Regions from separate parts of the Aerococcus sp. NPDC058936 genome, predicted to be linked through region 1. Evidence: riboswitches for the same ligand, from Rfam matches in the RefSeq annotation. Region 1 holds a riboswitch; each other region holds the start of a gene.

Region 1 (5,443 bases):
GTTAAAGTTTGTTAAATCAACATTAGTTAGCGTTAAAAGAAAAACTATGAATTATTCAGGTATGACAAACATTCTAAAAATTGATGTAATTTGAAACTAGCATTTTAATTCACTTTATATATAATAAGGATATCAATGATATAAGGAGCGTGTGCATATGCCATTAGTGAGAATCGATCTATTAGAAGGTAAGACTGCAGCATTTAAAACGCAATTAGGTGAGTTAGTTTACGAATCTATGCTTGAAACAATTGGCATCCCAGAAGAAGATAAGTTTGTAGTTGTTAATGATTTAAAAGCTGAAGAACTGATATTTTCTACCAATTACCTACGTATTGACCGTACAGATGGTATCGTAATCATTCAAATCACAATGAATGAAGGGCGTACAACTGAGGTAAAGAAAGCTTTATACAAGACAGTTGCTGATAAATTAAATAGCCAATTAGATATTCGCAAAGAAGATGTCTTTATCAACTTAGTTGAAGTAAATAAAGAGAACTGGTCCTTTGGTAATGGTATTGCACAGTACGCAGAATAAATAGCATTACTATAAGTACATAAAAGCCATACCCTAGCTATCCCCATCTTTTTTTGAGATAGCTAGGGTATCTGTCATCTTAGCCCAGGAGGGATTACCGTGTATTACAAATCATCTTACACCTCACCACTCGGCCAAATTGCTATCGTGAGCGACGATAAAACCATTAAAGGCGTGTGGTTTTCTGATCAAAGATATTTTGGTGGTAAATACGACTTACAGACTATGATGGAAGGAGAAACGCCAGCGACAAAGCAGGTCAAAAATTGGTTAGATGCTTATTTTGCTGGTGAAAACCCAACTCTTGACCCAAACATTCTAGACCCAGAAGTAACGTCTTACCGTAAGCAAATCCTGAACGCACTGATTCATGTCCCTTACGGACAAACGACTAGCTATAAGGAATTAGCGGATCAAGCTGCTTTAAACACTCCTGGCAAAAGGGGCTCAGCTCGTGCAGCTGGCGGGGCTGTTGGCCACAATCCCATCTCGATTCTAATCCCATGTCACCGGGTTGTAGCCACTAACGGTGCATTAACTGGTTATGCAGGTGGTATCGACCGCAAAATTGCTTTGCTGGCTTTGGAAGGGTTTGACCAATCCAAGCTAGCTAACCGCCAAGTGTATGTGTGGCGATAATAGACACCCATTCATTTATACATAAAGATGCAAAGAAAAATATCACATAACGGAAAATTATTTAGGATGAGATGATGGATAAATTAGCTATTAGAAAATTATACGATACCTTATTAAAAGAAATGGGCCCTCAAGGTTGGTGGCCCGCAGATAGTAAAGCAGAAATCATTTTAGGTGCTATTTTAGTACAGAACACTAATTGGCAAAATGTGGATAAATCTTTAACCAATTTAAAATCAGCAACCGCTTTTTTGCCTGAAGAAATTTTAAGATTACCTGTAGCAGAATTGGAAGAATTGATTCGACCTAGTGGCTTTTACCGCAACAAGGCGCGAGCAATTCAAGCCAGTTTCCAATGGTTTGATAACCACAAATGGGATTATCAAGCCATGCAGCATGAATACGGAAAACAGTTACGAAGTGAAATCTTGAAATTACACGGGGTAGGGTTTGAAACAGCTGACGTATTTCGCGTTTTTATATTTGATCAACCGGCATTTATCGCTGATGCCTACGCTAGGCGATTATTTAGTTGGTTGACCGGACATTCATATCCAACCTATCAAAGCCTATACCAAGAGATTAACTTACCGGATGACTTCACTTATGAAGAAGCCCAGGAATTCCATGGCTTAATTGATGAGTTTGGGAAACTATACTTGGGTAAAAATGGCCAAGTAAAGGAAAATTTTTTATCCACTCACCAATAATAAATACCCTATAGTATATATTTTTTACTTAAAAAATACATTTGGGTTTACATTTTCTTTTTAATACCGTATGATATCTCCATAAACATTCAAATAAAATCTTCAGGGCAGGGTGTGATTCCCGACCGGCGGTAAAGTCCGCGACCTCCTTTAATTAGGGGCTGACTCGGTGTAATTCCGAGACCGACAGTAAAGTCTGGATGGAAGAAGAGTAGAATCAAAATAAACGAATACTATAAGTCTATAGTTTATTTGTGTGCCCTAGGAATCTTATTTCTAGGGCTTTTTTTCGTCACTCTGACTGGATTATTTGTTGTTTAGGAAAGGATGAGTGAATGAAAGACTATATGCAAAAAGCGCTAGATCTGGCTAAGCTAGGTCAAGGTTGGACCAAGTCTAACCCCATGGTAGGTGCAGTCATTGTGAAAAATGATCAGATTCTTGGCCAAGGTTACCACAAGCAATACGGCGGTCTCCATGCGGAAAGAGAGGCCTTAAAGGATGCCAGCGAACAAGGGCATGATGTAAAAGGGGCAACTATGTACGTCACGCTGGAACCTTGCTGTCATTTTGGCAAGACACCACCTTGTACCCATGCCCTTATAGAGGCGGGTATTGAAAAAGTGGTGGTTGCTGCAACCGATCCGAATCCACTAGTTGCTGGAAAAGGGATCCAGGAATTAAGAACCCATCAGATTCAAGTGGAAACAGGTCTCCTTGAAAAAGAAAGCCAGAACTTGAACCGTAAATTCAATTATTTTATGACCCATCAACAACCCTACATCACCATGAAGTATGCCATGACATTAGATGGTCGAACAGCCGCTTACACTGGGGATTCCCAGTGGATAACGGACAAAACTGCACGTGACCATGTCCATTACCAACGCCACAGTAACCAAGCCATTATGGTTGGCATAGGGACTGCGCTTGCTGATGATCCAGCCTTAACAGTTCGAATTGACGACTTTGAGGGGCTTAATCCTATCCGTATTGTTTGTGATAGTAGCTTGAAGCTCCCCTTAACCAGCCAATTAGTCAAAACTGCTAAGGAAACACCCACAATTATTGCGACAACTAATCAGAATCCACAAGCTCACCAAGCCTATCAAGCAGCGGGCTGTCAGCTATTGGTTGTGAATGCAAAAAATGGCAAGGTAGATTTAGTAGATTTAATCATACAACTTGGGCAACAAGGTATTCAAAGTATCTATGTTGAAGGCGGATCAAAACTAAATGCTTCGTTACTTGAAGCTGGGTTAATCCAGGAAATCCACACTTATATTGGACCTAGAGTCATTGGCGGTTTTGACCAGTATAGCCCTATCAGTGGTTTCGGTTTTCCGCAGATGGACCAAGCACTTACAAGTACTATTCAGGCAATCACACCATTAGGTAAAGACCTTTTGATAGAAAGTAGGGTAGATTAAATGTTTACAGGAATTATCGAAGATATTGGCCGCATTGAAAGTATCGAGGCCATCAACAATGATGCAGGACTTCTTTTAACCATTGCCTCAAAAAAAATAGTATCCGATGTCAATCTAGGTGACTCTATTAGTGTCAACGGTATTTGTCTTACTGTGACGAATTACTCCGATACCAATTTCCAAATTGAAGTAATGCCAGAAACGATTGCGAAAACGTCTTTAGAAGGAATTACTAATAATAGCCGCGTGAATCTTGAACGGGCGATGAAAGCCAACGCGAGATTTGGTGGTCATATTGTAAGTGGCCATATTGACGGTATTGGTAAAATCACCGCAATTGAAGCGGATGGCATTGCTAATTGGTACACGGTTCAAACAAGTCAACCATTAATGCGCTATATCATCATGAAGGGGTCTATTGCTATTGATGGGACAAGTTTAACGGTTGCTGGCGTTGAAGGAGATACATTTAAAGTATCAATCATTCCTCACACGAGTCAACAAACAATTTTTTCAACCTATCAAGTAGGAACTATTGTAAATTTAGAAAATGATATTGTCGGCAAATATATTGAGCAATTTACAGTGAAGGAGCGGGTATAGATGGATTTTTCAACAATCGAAGACGCATTAGCAGCTTTACAAGCAGGTCAAATCATTATGGTTTTGGATGATGAGAATCGGGAAAATGAAGGAGATTTAATTTGTGCAGCTGAGTTTGCAACAACTGAAAACATCAACTTTATGGCCACTCATGCTAAAGGTTTAATCTGTCAGCCAATGAGTCAAGCAGTAGCTAGTCGGTTGAATTTGTCGCCGATGGTGAATGATAATACAGACCCACATACAACCGCATTTACGGTATCTATTGACCATAAAGAGACAAGCACAGGTGTATCCGCAGTTGAACGCGGGTTAACCATGCGTGAAGCAGCAAATCCGGCTAGTCAACCCAGTGATTTTAACCGTCCGGGACACGTTTTCCCATTGGTAGCGAAAGAAAATGGTGTCTTAGAACGGAACGGTCATACAGAAGCAACGGTTGACTTGATGAAATTAGCTGGACTGAATCCAGTGGGTGTTTGTGTAGAAATTATGCGCGATGACGGTACGATGATGCGCCAAGCCGAACTCCTAGACCGGGCTACTGAGTGGGATATGCCAGTCATCACTATCAAGGCGCTTCAGAACTACCGGATGAAAACTGAGCGTCATACCCACCATGTATCACAAGCTAAGATGCCGACCAAATTTGGCGATTTCACTATCCATACTTTTATCAACGAGGTAGATAATCAAGAACATGTAGCTTTGGTAAAAGGGGATGTTTCAGGTAAAGGACAGATCCTAACGCGCTTGCATTCTGAATGCTTAACGGGAGATGTGTTGGGCTCCAACCGGTGTGACTGCGGAGAACAATTACATGAGGCTCTACGGAAAATCAACGAAGCTGGCCAAGGTGTCCTCTTATATTTAAGACAGGAAGGTCGCGGTATTGGGTTGATCAATAAAATAAAAGCCTACCAATTACAAGAAGAAGGACTGGATACTGTAGAAGCTAACCATGCCCTAGGATTCCCAGATGATTTAAGGGAATACCATACGGCTGCACAAATGTTGGAAGAACTGGGTGTAACATCCATTGACCTTATGACCAACAATCCTGATAAAATCGCACAATTAGAAGCATCTGGTATCCAAGTAGCGAACCGCGTAAGTATTGAAATGGCTGCTAATCCGGATGATGAAAACTACTTAATCACTAAAAAAGTAAAAATGGGTCACTTATTAGACTTATAAAATACGGAGGAAAATAATATGAACATTATTCAAGGAAAATTGTACAACGGAGAAGATATTAGAATTGGGATTGTCATTGCTCGATTCAATGATTTTCTGACTAAAAGCTTACTAAGTGGTTGTGAAGATGGCCTTACGCGTTCAGGTGTTTTGACAGAAAATATCGACGTAGCTTGGGTGCCGGGTGCCTATGAAATCCCGCTTACAGCCGCAACGATGGCTGAAACAGGTAAATATGATGCCATTATTACGCTTGGTGCTGTGATTAGAGGGGCTACAAGTCATTTTGATGTGGTTATTAACCAAGCTTCAAGTGGGGTCAC
Region 2 (5,443 bases), on a different contig from region 1:
GAAAGTCATCACTTGTAGGGGGGGTTTGGTCAGAAGATGCTGAACTGTCTTTTTCTGAAGCCTGTTCAGTTTCTACTTCTATATTTTCTTGATTTTTTTTCGTCAACTTGTCCCAGAATTTCATCCATATACCCCTTTCTTAACACTAAGAATTGTACCATGAACCCCTTTCTATGTCAGTATTTCTTTAGGCAATTTAACAAAACTTTATGGACCCATTTCAAGATAATAATTGCTGCAAACGTTGGGTCCACATTTCCCTGAAATCACCATCATGCTCGTCTTTTTCAACTGTTACTCTATTCGGTAGGGCCATTAAGTCTTGCCATATCGGTTGACTGTCATAGTCAGGTTGGCAATTACTGCAACATAATTCTGGTCTGTCCACTACCAGTTCATCAGCTTGATCTAATAGGAAAGTCCGGTAACACTGGTCATTAGCCATTAAATCTAACATTTGGTAGATTTGCCGCAACCGTTCCTGACGAAGTTTTTGGGCATGTACTTTTGCTGTTTGGTAATCAGTAAAATGATGGCGATAAAAGTACAACATGGCACTTATGCTATCTGGGTATTGGTCCACTTCACTTTGGGTTAAGGCCTGTTTAAACAGCCGTGCCAATAAATCATCCAACAAGTCTGCCTCATCTTCCAATAACCGGTGCATTTGCTGCAGTCTCGCTGCCTCGCGATTGTCATATAAGACAATGGATACTGATTGTTCCTGGTCCCGTCCTGCCCGCCCCACTTCTTGAATAAAATCTGCCATATTCTTGGGGAGGTGATAATGCAAGACAAAGCGTATATGACCATGGTTGATTCCCATACCAAAGGCTGACGTAGCAAAAACTACATCCAATTCATTTTGTAGAAACTGGCTTTGGATGATATGCCTATCCTCTAGACTTCTATCCCCATGGTAAGAAGCGACTCGCAAATCTGTATGAGCTTTCATCCATTGGTTGAGTTCCTCGAGTTCACTTTTATGGTGGACATAAACAATACCCGGCTTGGGTAGCTTGTCCAACCAGCCTTGCAATTTGTTTACCCTCACTTCACCAGCATCAATTTCATCGAATAGGTAGAAAATATTAGGCCGATCAACTGATTCCTTTATCAATTGAATAGGTTCTCCCTCTTCAAATAAGTAAGCCTTGATATCTGCCAGTGCAGATTGGTTAGCAGTGGCAGATAAGGCCAATGTTTTTGGTTGTTTTAAAAGCTGACGAACTTTTTTCAATTCGGTATATTGCGGTCTGAAGTCATAACCCCATTGAGAAATACAATGCGCTTCATCGACAACTAATAATTGAATGTCCATCCGCTGTAGGACCCGGATTACTTGATCTTTCAGGAGCATTTCTGGTGATAGAAATAGGAATTGATAGTCAGATAAGTGACTTAAAATATAAGCTTGTTCTCTGCGGTCATAGGTCGAATTTAAGGCAATGCCACGTCCTAACCCCATCCGTTGTAATTGACTGACTTGGTCTTGCATCAGGGAAATCAAGGGCGAAATAACCAAAGTTACCCCGGATTCGTGATATTGGTTGATTTGGTATATTAAAGATTTACCCCCACCAGTTGGTAAAATAGCCACCACGTTTTCCTGGCGGTCTAAAGCCTCTAAACTCGCCAATTGACCGGGTTTAAACTCTTGATAACCTGTCATTTCTTCCAGGCGTTTATGCCAATCTGTCATCATTAACTCCTTTCTGGTAGACGATATGCCAATACCGGTATAACCAATAATCTTTCTCGCCGAATCGTGCTTTGAAGGCTTCGTAATTTTCATCCGGTTCTTGTCTTAAAAGGGGGGAAATGTCTGTCAAATGAAGTTCTTCAACCACCAAGGGTTCAATGATTGCGGGAAAACTTAGGGCAATTTCTATGATATGTTCCGTTATGGTAGATAATTTTAACCGTCTTCTATCTGCTATTTTCTGCAGCGTCCAACCTTGATTGATCAAATTTAAAGTATCTTGCGTAGTCTGATTCCAAATTGGGAATTGTTTGAAAACCCCTTGGGCGAAGACTTGCAGCCATTGCGTTTCCACCTCTAAAGTATGACCACTTACCCAAGTTTGATATATTTGGTCCATCAAGGCCTGTTGGCTAATGACGATTACCCGCTTAGAAATCTGATGGCTTTCTGCTCCTTGTTCAAGGGTTTGTGCCGGTAATTTGGCCCCTTCAAACTGTTCTAGGAAGATAAGGGCTGCTTGGTCTGGAAAGGCAGATAGTTCCTTAGCAAGTTGCTGGTGAAGGCTTTTGGCTATGACTTGTAAGCCAGCTTGGGACGCGTCTGCCCTTTTGACCATTGAAATAAAGTTTTTGATCAGCTGCTGGACTTCTAAATCCTGGACGATTGGGCTATAGTGCGAGTTTTCGGCCTGAATATTGGAGAGGACTTGGAGCAATAATTTGAAGGCTAAATGGTGCTTGTGGTGGTGGCTTGGAATAATGAGACCGTTTCTTTTTTGAAGGATGTTATCAAATAGCAAATGCATATAATGACTATGATTTTCTTGGCGAAAAATAGCCTCCACCGAGATGTAATCAGCCACATTTTGGGTATAGGACATCCATACGTCTTTTTCAAGTTTTGGATAAAGCCCGAAATAGGCGGTTAAATTGTTTGAAAATGCAAAAAAAAGTGTTGTGGCTGTTCGCTTGCCAATCAACACTTGATATATGGAATTCGGGGGTAAGGCTTGGACTTTAAAAGCAATTGCCATTAATAAAGTATCCAATCCTATCCCTCCAACATTCCTATTATTATGATGCTCGACATGATTCTCTAGGTCTTATCATACCAGAAAATTGTCTAGGGTTCACTTTTAATTATGTGAATATTCGCGCGTACCGAATCGATTGACCAAGGTTGGTAAGGTTTGAACTAGGACGAAATGTGCTAGAAGGGAAACCAATACTCCTTTGATTAAGTTGAATGGGATGATACCCGCAAGAATATAAGTTTGCATGTTACCTACATCGAAGTTCATGACTTGCATATAGAATGGTGTGATCACGAAATAGTTTAAGATAGTCATCACTACTGTTAAAGAAAGGGTTGCAGCTAGGTAAGTAGCAATCGTTTTGCCGAAATTCATTTCTTTCGCTGATTTATTGCCTGCATAGACTGTCGCCATTTGGTCTTTCAATAAGTAGTAAATTGGCAAGATGTAAGCGATAGTTGCGATAAAGGCTGTTGCATCACCAATTGGAATCCCCATTTCACCACCTGTATACATATAATGTAATCCATTGGCGATCAGGCTGGCAGCAACTGCTTTTTTAGGTCCTGAAATGAATGCAACGAGTAAGATTGGTACGAGTGAGAAGTCTACCTTTAGATAAGGTAAAGCGGGGATGATTGGGAAACCAATGAACATCAATATAAATGATAGCGCCCCAACAATTGCGACCAATACAATTTCTTTAGTGTGATTTTTTCCCATGTGAATTTCTCTCCTTTTCTACTTCATGGGGTTGGCACTCAAAAGTGGAAATAAAAAAACTCTTTCCACCTTCAAGGTAAAAAGAGTATAGGCAAACAGACATAGTCCGCCCATCTTCTTCCATCCTGACTTTACAGTCGGTTCTAGAATTTCACTAGATCAGTCCCAAATGGGAGTCGCGGACTTTACCGCCGATCGGGAATTTCACCCTGCCCTGAAGATTGCTTCAAATTTTATTTAATTACAGTTCCTATTATAACAAGTATCTTACTTTTTTCAAGTAGAAAGCTTACTTTTTCTTGGCATTTGCTAACAATTCTTCGATTTCGTGTTTTAATAGGGTTCTGCTATCACCAGGTTTCAATCCTTTAAGGTCTAAAAATCCGTAACGTTCACGTTTCAACTTAATAACTGGATGTCCAACTGCTTCTAACATTTTACGGACTTGGCGGTTACGCCCTTCATGGATAACCAACTCGATAATAGTGGTCTTTTTGTCCTTATCAACAGAAAGAATTTTCGCTTGTGCTGGGGCAGTTCTCACGCCGTCAATTTCAACGCCTCGTTCTAATTGCTTACGTTCTTCTCCGGTTATCACACCCTCAACTTTAGCCACATAGACTTTGTTGATCTCATAGCGGGGGTGCATCAAGGTATTGGCGAATTCACCGTCGTTGGTCAATAACAAAAGTCCTGAGGTATTGTAGTCTAACCGTCCTACTGGATAAATCCGTTGTTCGATTCCTGGGAAAAAGTCAGTGACCACTTTCCGGTCTTTGTCATCTTTCACAGCAGAAATTACACCAGTTGGCTTGTAAAATACGTAGTAAACTGGCTCTTCTTTGTAAATTGGTACTTGGTCTACTTCAATACGGTCATTGTTAGATACCTTATAGCCCAACTCTCTCACAACCTCACCGTTTACTTTCACCCGTCCTGAGGCAATCAATTTTTCAGACTCACGTCTCGAGGCAACACCTGCATGTGCCATCACTTTTTGTAATCTTTCCATCTTTAAATAACTCCTATTGGTGACCTATTCAGTCGTTTCTTGTGTTTTTGTTTGGTTAAAGTCTGTCTGGTTAAAATCTTTTTGCTCAGGTTCACCATTATCATCAATTTTAAAAAGGGTTTCTTCATCTACCGAGCCATCTAAGACTAGATTGTGAATGTCCGGCAAGTCTTCTAAGGACTCCAAGCCAAAATATTGGTAGAAGTAAGACGTTACCCCATAAATAATCGGCCGACCTGGTGAATCCTGACGGCCCGTTTCCATAATTAAATCTCGCTCTAGTAATTTATGGATCATATTAGATGACTGAACACCTCGAATATCATCGATTGTCATTCGTGTGACCGGCTGTTGGTAGGCAATAATCGCCAATGTTTCCAATGCCGCTTGAGACAATTTCGTCGCAAAAGGAGAAACCGCGTAATTTTTCACTACTTCACCATATACTGCCTTAGTCACTAATTGAACACGTTCGTTAATAACGGTAATTCTTAATCCAGATTGGGGGTCATGTTGGAGACGATTTCGCAAAACCATCACGTAGTATAAAGCCCACTCCTGGCCTATCTCTAATAAATTTGCAAGTTCATCGACAGCAATCCCATCTTCTCCTGCTACGAAAAGTAAACTTTCTATTGCAGCGACTGCATTCATTCACTTTCCTCCCGTCTAATCAATTGAATATCTGCTCTTAAATCTTCTTGGTATAAGTATAACTCATTTGACTTCACTAATTCCAAAATCGCTAAAAACATGCTCACAATTTGACTGCGTGATTGAATTTTCCCAAGAAAAACAGCTTCTTGAAACATTAACACATCTCGGTCAGCTTCGATGAAGGCTTGTCGAATTTCCGCCATTGCAGTCCCTACCGAGTATGATTCTCCCGCAATCGTGGTTTGGATGGGTTGTTGATTTTTCAAGCGGAAGGCCATCTTTTGAATGGCTCTATACAAGTCATCAGGCGTTA
Region 3 (5,443 bases), on a different contig from region 1:
GAGTGGTCATGCTTGGTGCCGCGGTTTTGTCAGGCATTTTAATGGCGATAATCTTCACACCTGGCGAAGACCCGTCACGAGTTTACTACGGTACGGATACTAGGTTCTTCTCTATCGCTTTTGGTGGGGCTGCTGCCCAATTGTTGGACATGGACCAACTAGCTATTTGGTTGAAGAATCGTTTTGGTCGGTTTCACCACTTTATTGTTGATGTGGTATTGTTAGGCTTATTGGCTATACTCACTTACGGGATGCGCCACATGCTTGATGCAGCGACATTCACCTACTATGGCGGCATGTTCGGTTATAACTTCCTGGCAGCCGTGACCATTGCCCTATTAACCTACCAAGGATCTTGGGTTAGTTTTCTATTGAAATTTAAACCCTTGCGGTGGCTTGGTCAACGTACATTCCATATGTATTTATGGTATTATCCAATCAATGTATTGTTCCATATGGTTCCAACCAGTCAGAATTGGTTTACTAATAGTATATGGCCACAAGTCATTTTGATTATTGTCCTATCCTGCTTGTCTTATGCCTTACTAGAGGAAAAAAGATGGTCGGTGCCAATTTTTAATGAAGTCCGAAATAATCAACCCGTCCGTCTATTTACAAAGGTACGTAATTTGTTTAAAGAGCCGGCACCTTGGTCGACCCGTATTTTATTCTTAGTGTTTACCTTCATCTTCCTTGGTGGTGCGAGTGCTGTTGCAATTTCTAAACCAGCAGACAATGTGACAGTAGAAGAGCAGCAAGCAGCTGAGCAGGCCAAGAAGATTGAGGAATTGAATAAACAACGGGCTGAACAAGAAAAACAAGCAAACGCGAGTCTATCAACCTATAAAGACAGTTTAAGTGAGGCGTCACTAGGATTCTATGAAGGGATTCCTGATGAACAAGCCCGCTTTGCCTACCAATTATCGGTAACCTTTATTGGTGACTCCCTAATGGTCGGTGAATCGGAAGGTTTATACACCTTGTATCCTAATGCTATCGTTGACGCGGCGGTTGGTCGCCAGTTATATACCTTAATTAGTTATCCAGCTAGCTTAGAAGCACAGGGAATGCTCCATGACACGGTTCTTGTTGACCTAGGAGCCAACGGTGGCTTTACGTCAGCCCAATTGTCTGACTTCTTAGATGAGATTGGACGGGACAAGACGATTTTCCTAGTCAATACTCATGTCGACCGTCCTTGGGCAGCTGATGTCAATAAGACGTTAGCTGAAGCGGCCAGTGACGATGGTGATACCATCCACTTATTGGACTGGCATGAATACTATAGTAACCACGAGGAAGCATCCACTTGGTTGAGCCAAGACGGGGTCCACTTTAATCCTGACGGAGGTCAAGTGTGGTTGCAGTTTATCACCAACGGTATGTACGAAGTCTTGAAAAAATAAAATTTCCATATATAAATGAATCATTCGGTGAAAAGGCAATTACAGGTTTGAGTGCAATTGCCTTTTTTACTAGGAATATTAAGGGTATAATGGCCCATATAAAAGCATAATCAAGAGGATGGAGGCAATGCGCATATGGGTGAGGATAAATTGTTGTATACGACACGGGTACATAATGATCAAGGACTTAAGGGAACGGCCTGGGTTGAAGGGGATAATGCATTGCGGGTCCAAACGTCAAGTCCTTTGAAAGTTGATGAGCCTGGGACTAACCCAGAACAACTGATCGCCTTATCGTGGGCGACGTGCTTGAATGCGACCATCGAAATTGCTTTAGACCGACACGGTATCAAGGGTGTGGCCAGTGAAGTGGTCGTTCAAGTGGACTATAAATTAAATCAGGAAACGACCATTACTTATTTTGATTTTAAAGTAGATGTCTACCTCGATTTACAACGTGACCAGGCGGAAGCTATAGTCTATGAGGCAGAAGGACGGTGTCCGGTATCTCAAATCATCGGTGACTATGCTTATAAGGAAATGGTGATTCACACTAACGATCATGGGGATGACACAAAGGGATAAGGTGTCTTGACATCTGACCATTGCTTTTAATGGTGGATTTTAGTAGACTAAACTAAGTGAAAAACATATGAAATGTCTTCAGGGCAGGGTGTGAGTCCCGATCGGCGGTAAAGTCCGCGAATTACCAGCTGCAATAGGTGATTGAACTAGTGGAATTCTAGTACCGACTGTTACAGTCAGGATGGAAGAAGCGTATAGCAGGATGAACGAGACGGCGAAGCAAGTGGTTAGCTGGATTTGGGCTTCTTTGACAAACTCTTCCAAGTAACATTGGAGGAGTTTTTTCTTAAATATATAAAGTGAGCGAGGGAACAAGATGGCGAAACCGATTATTCAGGTTCAAGATTTGTCTTTTCAATATAGTCAATCAGATGAGAAATTAGCAATAGATGGCCTATCAACGACTATCTACGAAGGTGAATGGCTAGCGATTATTGGTCATAATGGGTCAGGAAAATCGACCTTTTCAAAATTATTAGTGGGCTTACTAGAAGCCAAATCTGGGATTATTGAGGTGGACGATAAGGTCCTTTCTATGGAGACCTTGTGGGATATCCGTAGCCAAGTGGGGCTAGTCTTTCAAAATCCAGACAACCAATTTGTTGGGGCAACGGTTGAAGATGATGTGGCTTTTGCCTTGGAAAATATGGGTATGCCAGTTGATGAGATGCATGCCCGTGTTGAGTATGCTTTGAAACGGGTTAAAATGTGGGACTATCGCGACAAGGAGCCAGCAGCCTTATCTGGTGGTCAAAAGCAACGGGTTGCCATTGCGGGCGTGATTGCTACGACACCAAAAATTATTATTTTAGATGAATCGACCTCGATGTTAGATCCTGAAGGTCGTGACGAATTGATGGCAGTTGTGGCGGATATCAAACAAGATAATGCCCTGACGGTGATTTCGATTACCCATGATTTAAACGAGGCGGCGGAAGCTGACCGGATGCTAGTCTTTAAAGAAGGCCAAATTATTAAAGAGGGAACGCCAGCTGAAATCTTTACTTACGGGAATGAGTTAACTGAGATTGGTTTGGATGTGCCTTTTTCCGAGCAACTAAAAAGCGCCCTTGCTAAACGTGGGGTGGCTGTGCCAGATGCGTATTTTGATGAAGAAGGGCTGGGTGAATGGTTATGCAAATCGTATTTGAACAAGTAGGTTTTACTTATGGAGCGGGCACACCATTCGCTAGTTTAGCCTTGCATGATATTAACGTAACGATTCCTGATGGGTCATATACGGCGATTATTGGCCATACAGGGTCAGGAAAGTCGACCATTACCCAACATCTTAACGCTTTGGTACAACCCACTGTGGGCCAAGTACGGATTGGTGAGACGGTGGTGTCAGCTGACGCTAAGCCAAAAGACTTGAAGAAAATCCGTCAACGAGTAGGAATGGTCTTCCAATTTCCTGAAGGGCAACTATTTGAAGAAACGGTCATTAAAGATGTTATGTTCGGGCCCATGAATTTTGGCGACGATGAAGCAACGGCCCGTGAGAAAGCTGAAGCGGCTTTAGAAGCAGTTGGGATTGCTCCGACTTTATTTGAGCGGTCACCTTTTGAGTTATCTGGTGGGCAAATGCGCCGGGTAGCTATTGCCGGGGTGATTGCCATGAAACCGGAAGTACTGGTTTTAGATGAGCCAACTGCTGGACTGGATCCAAAAGGTCGGAAGGAAATGATGTCTATGTTCGACCGCTTGTACCGAGACCAAGGGTTGACGATTGTTTTAGTGACCCATCAAATGGAAGATGTGGCGGCTTATGCCAACCACGTGATTGTGATGGATGGTGGGACTTGTGTGAAAGAGGGAACGCCAGCTGACGTCTTTGCCGACCCTGCTTGGTTAGCCAGCCACCAATTGGCTTTACCGGACGCAGCTGATTTTGCCTTTAATTTACAAGGTAAATTAGACCGCCAGTTATGGGATGCAGCGACTCAAGTGCCATTAACGGTAGATGCTTTGACTGATTTAATCGTAGATAACTTGGCTTTAACGACCGGGCAAAATGAGGACGACAAGTTAAACGGACTTAGTACAGAGGAAGGGGGCCAATGATAGATGAAAGATAAATTGATTATTGGCCGGTACATTCCCGGTAATTCCTTGATGCACAAACTGGACCCGCGGGTGAAATTGGTGGGCTTGATTGTCATGATGCTATTGGTGTTTGCGGCAACTGATGTCACGACCAATATCATCATGATCGTGGTGGTCACGAGTCTAGTCTTTTTAACTGGGATTTCTTTAAGGGTATTTTTACGCGGTTTGAAACCCATGATTGCGATTATTATTTTTACGGTAGCCCTACAAATCCTCTTTACCCACACCGGGGACGTCCTGTGGTCATTTGGGCCACTAGCCTTAACAACTGGTGGTTTGTCCAATGCGGCCTATATTTTTATCCGCTTCCTATTGATTATTTTCCTATCGACGATTTTGACTTTGACTACTCAACCCCTGGCTATTACTGATGCCATGGAGGCCTTGTTGAAGCCTGTTCGTAACATTTTGCCTGTCCATGAGATTGCCTTAATGTTGTCGATTGCCTTGCGATTTGTCCCGACCCTACTAGAAGAAGCGGATAAGATCATGAATGCACAGCGGGCACGGGGTGTGGACTTTTCAGAAGGCAACATCCTTGAGCGGGTGAAAGCCTTTATTCCAGTCCTCATTCCCTTGTTCATTTCGGCCTTTAACCGGGCTTATGACCTAGCCACTGCCATGGAAGCGCGTGGTTACAAGGGTGGTGAAGGCCGGACCAAGTACCGTCAATTGCATTGGGGCAGAATAGATACCCTTGCCAGTATCGGTCTTGCTGTTTTGACCATCGTCATGATTATTTTATAGCCACTAGAAGGAGGGCGCATTTTGCCTAGATTTAAAGTAACCTTGCAATACGACGGGACCCCCTTTGTTGGCTTTCAAGTGCAACCAAATGGGCATACCGTACAAGAGGCCCTTGAAAAAGCCTTAAAACTTATGTCAAAAGGACAGACGATTCCTGTTGTTGGGTCAGGCCGGACCGATTCAGGCGTTCATGCCCTCGGCCAAGTGATTCATTTTGACTACCCAGCGGAAATTGGGGAGGAAGCGGTCTTAAGAGCCTTGAATTCAATTCTTGACGATGCCATTCGCATCACCAAGGTTGAGCGGGTGGAAGATGATTTTCACGCCCGGTTCCATACGAATGGGAAGAAGTACATCTACAAGGTAGATACCTCCAAGTTTCCTTCACCATTTACTAGACAGTATATGTACCACCATCCCTATCGGACGGACGTTACCCGAATGCAAACGGCCTTAAAGGACATTATCGGCGTCCATGATTTTAAGTCCTTCTGTTCGACTAAAACGGATAAAACCAACTTTGTCCGGGAAATTTACCGGGCCGAGGTGACGGCTGATCCGGATGCAGAAACTTTGACCTTCGTCTTTGAAGGATC

What was found. Region 1 has a riboswitch for FMN ahead of ribD (bifunctional diaminohydroxyphosphoribosylaminopyrimidine deaminase/5-amino-6-(5-phosphoribosylamino)uracil reductase RibD). Riboswitches for the same ligand answer to the same signal wherever they lie in the genome.
Region 2: another riboswitch for FMN. It lies ahead of ACFW0C_RS04195 (ECF transporter S component); the one in region 1 lies ahead of ribD (bifunctional diaminohydroxyphosphoribosylaminopyrimidine deaminase/5-amino-6-(5-phosphoribosylamino)uracil reductase RibD).
Region 3: another riboswitch for FMN. It lies ahead of ACFW0C_RS08590 (energy-coupling factor ABC transporter ATP-binding protein); the one in region 1 lies ahead of ribD (bifunctional diaminohydroxyphosphoribosylaminopyrimidine deaminase/5-amino-6-(5-phosphoribosylamino)uracil reductase RibD).

The regions. Positions count from the first base shown of each region.
Region 1 covers NZ_JBHYKZ010000009.1:96,580-102,022, reverse strand. The annotation lists gene ACFW0C_RS08185 (tautomerase family protein) at 158-541, shown strand; gene ACFW0C_RS08180 (methylated-DNA--[protein]-cysteine S-methyltransferase) at 641-1,180, shown strand; gene ACFW0C_RS08175 (endonuclease III domain-containing protein) at 1,252-1,890, shown strand; FMN riboswitch at 1,985-2,106, shown strand; gene ribD (bifunctional diaminohydroxyphosphoribosylaminopyrimidine deaminase/5-amino-6-(5-phosphoribosylamino)uracil reductase RibD) at 2,226-3,320, shown strand; gene ACFW0C_RS08165 (riboflavin synthase) at 3,321-3,923, shown strand; gene ACFW0C_RS08160 (bifunctional 3,4-dihydroxy-2-butanone-4-phosphate synthase/GTP cyclohydrolase II) at 3,924-5,120, shown strand; gene ribE (6,7-dimethyl-8-ribityllumazine synthase) at 5,139-5,443, shown strand, end outside.
Region 2 covers NZ_JBHYKZ010000004.1:28,994-34,436, forward strand. The annotation lists gene ACFW0C_RS04180 (LysM peptidoglycan-binding domain-containing protein) at 1-124, opposite strand, end outside; gene ACFW0C_RS04185 (RecQ family ATP-dependent DNA helicase) at 221-1,702, opposite strand; gene ACFW0C_RS04190 (helix-turn-helix domain-containing protein) at 1,686-2,753, opposite strand; gene ACFW0C_RS04195 (ECF transporter S component) at 2,841-3,461, opposite strand; FMN riboswitch at 3,570-3,687, opposite strand; gene ACFW0C_RS04200 (pseudouridine synthase) at 3,751-4,473, opposite strand; gene scpB (SMC-Scp complex subunit ScpB) at 4,498-5,127, opposite strand; gene ACFW0C_RS04210 (segregation and condensation protein A) at 5,124-5,443, opposite strand, start outside.
Region 3 covers NZ_JBHYKZ010000010.1:63,777-69,219, forward strand. The annotation lists gene ACFW0C_RS08580 (acyltransferase family protein) at 1-1,406, shown strand, start outside; gene ACFW0C_RS08585 (OsmC family protein) at 1,542-1,991, shown strand; FMN riboswitch at 2,062-2,187, shown strand; gene ACFW0C_RS08590 (energy-coupling factor ABC transporter ATP-binding protein) at 2,308-3,150, shown strand; gene ACFW0C_RS08595 (energy-coupling factor ABC transporter ATP-binding protein) at 3,126-4,055, shown strand; gene ACFW0C_RS08600 (energy-coupling factor transporter transmembrane protein EcfT) at 4,059-4,847, shown strand; gene truA (tRNA pseudouridine(38-40) synthase TruA) at 4,869-5,443, shown strand, end outside.